2 regions of the Nocardia sp. NPDC127579 genome follow, and region 2 is predicted to be linked to the other one. Evidence: predicted binding sites of a transcription regulator. Region 2 holds the regulator's gene; the other holds the start of a gene.
The links. The regulator HspR, encoded in region 2, represses chaperone genes until heat shock. The targets are predictions, from matches to a motif close to ANNTGAGTNNNNNNNACTCANNT.

Region 1: the regulator HspR is predicted to act here: its motif matches at 1,538-1,560, upstream of lon (endopeptidase La).

Annotation. Positions count from the first base shown of each region.
Region 1 is NZ_JBHXVZ010000001.1:1,496,133-1,499,544, forward strand. It holds gene ACFVMC_RS06425 (PrsW family intramembrane metalloprotease) at 1-733, opposite strand, end outside; gene ACFVMC_RS06430 (hypothetical protein) at 730-1,341, opposite strand; gene lon (endopeptidase La) at 1,639-3,412, shown strand, end outside.
Region 2 is NZ_JBHXVZ010000007.1:475,371-478,782, forward strand. It holds gene grpE (nucleotide exchange factor GrpE) at 1-360, shown strand, start outside; gene dnaJ (molecular chaperone DnaJ) at 382-1,551, shown strand; gene ACFVMC_RS25105 (heat shock protein transcriptional repressor HspR) at 1,551-1,961, shown strand; gene ACFVMC_RS25110 (globin domain-containing protein) at 2,484-3,412, shown strand, end outside.

The DNA of each region.
Region 1 (3,412 bases), on a different contig from region 2:
ATCCCTCCCGCGGCTGCGGCGAATCCCACAGGAAGTGGAAGAAGACGCCGAGCAGATAGAACAGCGTGAATACGCGCACCCGCTTGCCCATCGGCCAGTCCGCCCGCGCCACGGCAGCCACGATGCCGATCCCGGCCAGTGCGGTGAGCATCCAGTGCGAGGTGAGCCCGGTCAGTAATCGGACCGCGCCCACCAGAATCGCGTCGGCCGCGCTCGGCTGGGCCGCGCCGAGTCCGACATTCGCCTCGTAGGTCGCGTTCTCCACGACCTGGAAGCCGAGGCCGGTGCAGCCGCCGAGTAGCAGTCCGTGGATCGGGCGCCACAGGCGTGACCGCCACAACCAGGCCACGGTGAACACGCCGAGCCCCTTGATCGCCTCCTCGGCGATCGGCGCGGAGATCGCGGCCTGCCAGTTGATGGCGAAGGCGTCACCGGCCAGGTTCTTGATCACCGCGAGATTGTGGTCGTTGGCCCACATGGCGATCCCCGGCCCGGCCAGCGCGCCCCAGGCGAAGCCCATCAGCAGCGCCGACCAGATCCAGTGGTGGGCGCGCAATCGGTCCAGATGCAGGATCAGCGCGCCGAACACCAGGAAGGTCGCGAGGACGAACGGTGCGCCGACCAGGCTGTCGCGCCAGGTGAGCAGCAGCACCGGCAGCAGCTGGATCAGCAGCCCCGCCGCACCCGTGACCAGGGCCAGACAGTAGACCCAGAAGACCGGGGATCTGCTCACGACCGATCGGCCTGGAGCGTGTCGACGATCGTGTCGAGTTGCTCCAGCGTGGCGTCGTCACCGCGCAGCACCATCGTGACCACCAGGTTCTGGTTGCCGAGGATCGCGCAGACGCCCTTGGTCGCGGTGCCGTGGCAGGCCGGTCCGGCGAAACCGTGGTGGTTCCACATCTCCCAGCCACGATCCCATTCGGCCGGAAAGCCCTGGACGCCCAGGACTTTCAGCCGCCACGCGGCCGCGTCCGCGAAATCGGTCGCGCCGTTGACGACATTCACGGCCAGCACCGTGTCGTCGCGGGTCAGCAGCGCGGCGGAGCTGTCACCGGTGGGACGGCGGTCCCAGCCCGCGACGCCGGAGAACGCAATGGTGTCGGGTGCGGTGCCCGCGGCGGTCAGCTCGACGACCGAGTCGGCGTGCTGCGCGGTCTCGCGATCCGGGACCAGCGTGGCCAGCAGGGCCGGAACAGCGAGCAGCGCGGCGAGCACCAGCAGCACGATGACGGCGATTCTCCAGTCCCGGCGTTGCGGCGGCGGCATCTGCAGCACATCCGCCATGCGCGCTGCGGGATCCCGCCATGCGGGTTCCGGATCCCAATCTTCATGTGGCACGCCACTGGTCATCTTCGACGCTCCGCTCGCTTCGATCGCGTGGGTAACCGGAGAAAACTGGCCGTAACCTGCGGCTCAGCCGTTCAACGATATGTCAGCGGGCCCGTGCTCGCGGTGAGCGACGCGGCAAACCGACCGCTCGCATTCGCTGTCAGCGAACGTGGGCGGGCGGCTGGAACAAACCCGGGGCAGGCGGGGTTGACTGGACATCGCTCAACTTTCAGAAGGGTCGAAGACGTGACTACACCTCAGAACCTGCCGGTGCTGTTCCTCACCGATCCGATCGTGCTGCCGGGCATGGTCGTGCCCATCGAACTCGACGAATCCGCGCAGGCCGCGATCGACGCCGCGCGGGCGGCGAAACTGGATCAGGTGCTCGTCGCACCGCGCCTGGACACCGGCTACGCCGCCTACGGCGTGGTCGCCACCATCGAACAGGTCGGCCGGATGCGCGGCGGTGCACCCGCCGCCGTACTCAAGGCCGAACGGCGCGCCAAGATCGGCCACGGAGTCACCGGGCCGGGCGCCGCGCTGTGGGTCGAGGCCGAACCGGTCGAGACCGGCGCCGCCGACGGGCGTACCCGTGAGCTCGCGGCCGAATACAAGAAGCTGGTCGTCTCGGTGCTGCAACGGCGCGAGGCCTGGCAGATCATCGACGCCGTCAATCAGCTCGACGATCCCGCCGCCATCGCCGACACCGCCGGGTACGCCTCGTACCTGACCGCCGACCAGAAGCGCGAGCTCCTCGAAACCCCGGACGTCGCAGCCCGTTTGACCGCGCTGATCGACTGGACCAAGGCGCATATCGCCGAGGCCGAGGTGACCGAGAAGATCAGCGACGAGGTGCGCGAGAACGTCGAGAAGACCCAGCGCGAATTCCTGCTGCGCCAGCAGCTCAACGCCATTCGCAAGGAACTCGGCGAGGACGAACCCGACGGCGCCGACGACTACCGCACCCGGCTCGAGCAGGCCGACCTGCCCGCCGAGGTGCGCGAGGCCGCGTTGCGCGAGGTCGGGCGGCTGGAGCGAGCCAGCGATCAGAGCCCGGAATCCGGGTGGATCCGCACCTGGCTGGACACCGTCCTGGAACTGCCCTGGACCGTGAAAACCGAGGACAGCACCGATATCTCGGCGGCGCGGGCCGTGCTCGACGCCGATCACCACGGGCTGGACGAGGTCAAGGACCGCATGGTCGAGTACCTGGCCGTGCGGGCTCGCCGCGCCCGGCGCGGACTCGAGGTGGTCGGCGGCCGCGGCTCCGGCGCGGTGCTGGTGCTGGCCGGTCCGCCCGGTGTCGGTAAGACCTCGCTCGGTGAGTCCGTGGCGCGGGCGCTGGGCCGCAAGTTCGTCCGGGTCGCGCTCGGCGGCGTCCGCGACGAGGCCGAGATCCGTGGCCACCGCCGCACCTACGTGGGCGCTCTGCCCGGCCGGATCGTGCGCGCCGTGAAGGAAGCGGGATCGATGAATCCCGTTGTGCTGCTGGACGAGATCGACAAGGTCGGCGCCGATTTCCGCGGTGATCCGGCGGCGGCGCTGCTCGAGGTGCTCGACCCCGCGCAGAACCACACCTTCCGCGATCACTACCTGGATCTGGATCTGGACCTGTCCGACGTGCTGTTCATCGCCACCGCGAACGTGGTGGAGTCCATTCCCGGCCCGTTGCTGGACCGGATGGAACTGATCACCGTCGACGGGTACACCGAGGCCGACAAGGTCGCCATCGCGCGCGACTTCCTGGTGCCGCGGCAGCTGGAACGCAACGCGCTGACCGCGGCGGAGGTGTCGATCACCGAGTCCGCGCTGCGCGAGATCGCGGCCGACTACACCCGCGAAGCCGGAGTGCGGCAGATGGAGCGGCTGGTCGCCAAGGCGCTGCGCAAGGCGGCGACGCGGCTGGCCCAACAGTCGGACGATCTGGGCTATGACCCCGAGCTGGGGTACGAGTCCGGTGCGCTGACCATCGACGTGGCCGATCTGAAGGACTACCTGGGCCGTCCGCGTTTCACTCCGGACGGGGTGGAGCGCACCGCCGTCCCCGGCGTCGCGACCGGCCTGGCGGTGACCGGCATGG
Region 2 (3,412 bases):
AAGGCGGCCGTGGTCACCGAATTGCTCGGTGTGCTCGACGATCTGGACCGGGCCCGCGCGCACGGCGATCTGGAGGGCCCGCTCAAGGCGGTCGCCGACAAGCTCGCCGGCGCACTGCAGAAGCAGGGTCTCGAGGAGTTCGGCGCGGAGGGCGAGCCCTTCGACCCGACCCTGCACGAGGCCGTGCAGCACGAGGGTTCCGGCCACGAGCCGGTCCTGGGGCTGGTCATGCGCAAGGGTTATCGCTTCGGCGAGCGGGTGCTGCGGCACGCGCTGGTCGGGGTCACCGATCCGGTGGCCGAGCAGCCCGCGGCGGAAACGGCGGCATCGGATGCTGATGCCGAAGCGAACAACGAGTAGTCCGGAAGGAGGAGACGCACGGTGAGTCAACGCGAGTGGATCGAGAAGGACTTCTACAAGGAGCTGGGCGTCTCCTCCAACGCCACGCAGGACGAGATCAAGAAGGCTTATCGCAAGCTGGCTCGTGACCTGCACCCGGACGCCAATCCCGGTGATACCAAGGCCGAGGAGCGGTTCAAGTCCGTCAGCGAGGCGCACGCCGTGCTGTCGGATCCGGCCAAGCGCAAGGAGTACGACGAGACACGTCGCCTGTTCGCGGGCGGCGGTTACGGTCGCGGCGGGTTCAATCCCGGTGCGTCGGGCGGGTTCTCGCAGGACTTCAATATCGGGGATATCTTCGGCGGTGCCGGTGGCGGCGCCGGCGACGGTGGCCTCGGTGATCTGTTCGGCGGCCTGTTCAACCGGGGTGGCGGCGGTCAGCGCACCACCAGCCGTCCGCGGCGCGGCTCCGATGTGGAGACCGAGACGACGCTGGGCTTCCGCGAGGCGGCCCAGGGTGTCACGGTGCCGCTGCGCATGACCAGTCCCTCGCCGTGCACCACCTGTCACGGCAGCGGCGCGAAGCCGGGCACCAGTCCGCGGGTCTGCCCGAACTGCAACGGAACCGGCATCATCAGCCGCAACCAGGGCGCGTTCGGATTCAGCGAGCCGTGTGACGACTGCCGGGGTTCGGGTTCGATCATCGATGACCCGTGCGTCGACTGCCACGGCAGCGGTATCCAGAACCGCACCCGCACCATCACCGTCCGGATTCCCCCGGGCGTCAGTGACGGGCAGCGGATCCGGCTGGCCGGGCAGGGCGAGGCGGGCCTGCGCGGCGCGCCCTCGGGTGATCTGTTCGTGACGGTGCATGTCAGTCAGGACAAGGTGTTCGGCCGCAACGGCGACGACCTGACCCTGGCCCTGCCGGTCAGTTACAGTGAATTGGTGCTGGGCACAACGGTTTCCGTGCCTACGCTGGAGGGTCGCGTCGGTGTGAAGGTGCCTCCGGGTACCGCCGACGGGCGCATCCTGCGGGTGCGCGGGCGCGGTGTGCCCAAGCGCGGCGGCGGCGCGGGTGATCTGCTGGTCACCGTCAAGGTCGCGGTGCCGCAGAAGCTGGATGACGAGGCCACCGAGGCGCTGCGGCGCTATCAGGAGGCGGAGAAGACCAGCGGCTTCGATCCCCGTGCAGGATGGGCAGGTTCGTAATGTCCCACAATCCGAAGAACGCGCCCGGGTCCGGGTCCGGGGCCTCGCGTACCGAGTTCTTCATGATCTCGGTGGCGGCCCAGTTGGCGGGTATGCACGCGCAGACGCTGCGCACGTATGACCGCCTCGGACTGGTGACGCCGCAGCGCACTTCGGGCGGCGGCCGGCGCTACTCGTCCCGGGATGTGGAGCTGCTGCGCGAGGTGCAGCGGCTGTCGCAGGACGAGGGCGTCAATCTGGCCGGGATCAAGCGCATCATCGAGCTGACCAATCAGGTCGAGGAGCTGCAACAGCGAGTGAGCGAGATGGCTGCCGAGCTGGAGCGGTTGCGCGCGGGGTATCGCCCCGATTTCGCGCCGCCGCAGCGCAGTACCGCACTGGTGGTGTGGAAGCCACGACACCAGCGCTAGCATCCGATCAGCTACACATTCGGGCCTCGGGTCCGGTCCGCCGTCGGGCGGTCCGGATTCCGGGGCCCGAGTGCGTTGTCACGGGCCCCGAGGCGGGGTTTGCTGGCGACCACGAGAGTTAACTGTCCGGCGACTCCGCCGGATTGTCCGGCGAATTCAAGCGTCGCCCAGGCCGCCGGATGCGGAGCGGTTGCCGTATCCGGTAGCCGACGGTGCGCAGCCTGTTGCTGTGTGATCGCTCCTCATCCAGGACAAGAGCGGGTCATGCAGAACGAGTCGCGCGAATTCAATGACAGTCCTGCCGATTTCGGCAGAGAACCTTGAATACCAGTTGGTTTCCACCGCTTTTCACATAACGTATATTCGTTTTAGCCGAATTACACGCTTGATGTTCAAGCGAACGATTCCGTTGCTGGCAAACCTCCCCTACACTCCAATCATCGGCTGCTGCCGAGTGACCCACACGACTTTCAGTCACCGGGGCGAGCAAGAGTTCGAGCGCGGAATGGGGTTGTGACGCATATGGATTCGCGGACTGTCGCTTTGATCAGAACCACGTTCAAGGCGGTTGCTGCCGAAGAATCCGGGCCAGAGAGACTAGCCCGGTCCTTCTATTCGATCTTGTTCACCGAGTACCCACAGATCCGCGATTTCTTCCCGGCCGCAATGGATTCCCAGCGCGACCGCCTGGTCCGGGCAATCTCCTACACCCTGGACCGGCTCGAGGAGCCGAACAAGCTCCTCCCGTTCCTCGCCCAACTCGGCCGCGATCACCGCAAATACGGTGTGCGAGACGAGCATTACCAGGCCGTGGCGCATTCGCTGCGCACCGCGATGAGCCGCTTCGCGGGCAACGAGATGTGGACCGACGAGGTCGACCACGCGTGGGAACAGGGCCTGACCCTCATCTGCGACACCATGATCGGCGCCGCTGCCAAGGAGACCACCCCGCCGGTGTGGTCCGGCACCGTGCTGGAACACCGCATGGTGCTGCACAACCTGGCCGTGGTGCGGTTACGCCTGGATCAGGCGATCAAATACGCTGCCGGACAGTACATCAGCGTGCAGATCCCGGCACGGCCGCGGATGTGGCGCTACCTCTCGCCCTCGGTCCCCGCGAATGCCAACGGCGAGATCGAATTCCACATCCGCGGCGTCCTCGGCGGGTGGGTGAGCCCCGCCATGATCAACCAGACCGTCGTCGGTGACCAGTGGCTACTCGGTTCCCCCCTCGGCGGGTTGGGCGTACCGCGCAATTCGAAACGCAAAATGCTCATGATCGCCTGCGGCACCGGCATCGCGCCACTGCGCGCCCAACTACTTCAGATGGCGCAGCGCCGGACCAATCCGAAGGTGCACCTGTTCGTCGGCGGCCACCATCCGTGCGAGCTCTACGATCTGCGGACCCTCAGCGAGCTCGCCGCCGCGCACAAGTGGCTGACCGTCACCCC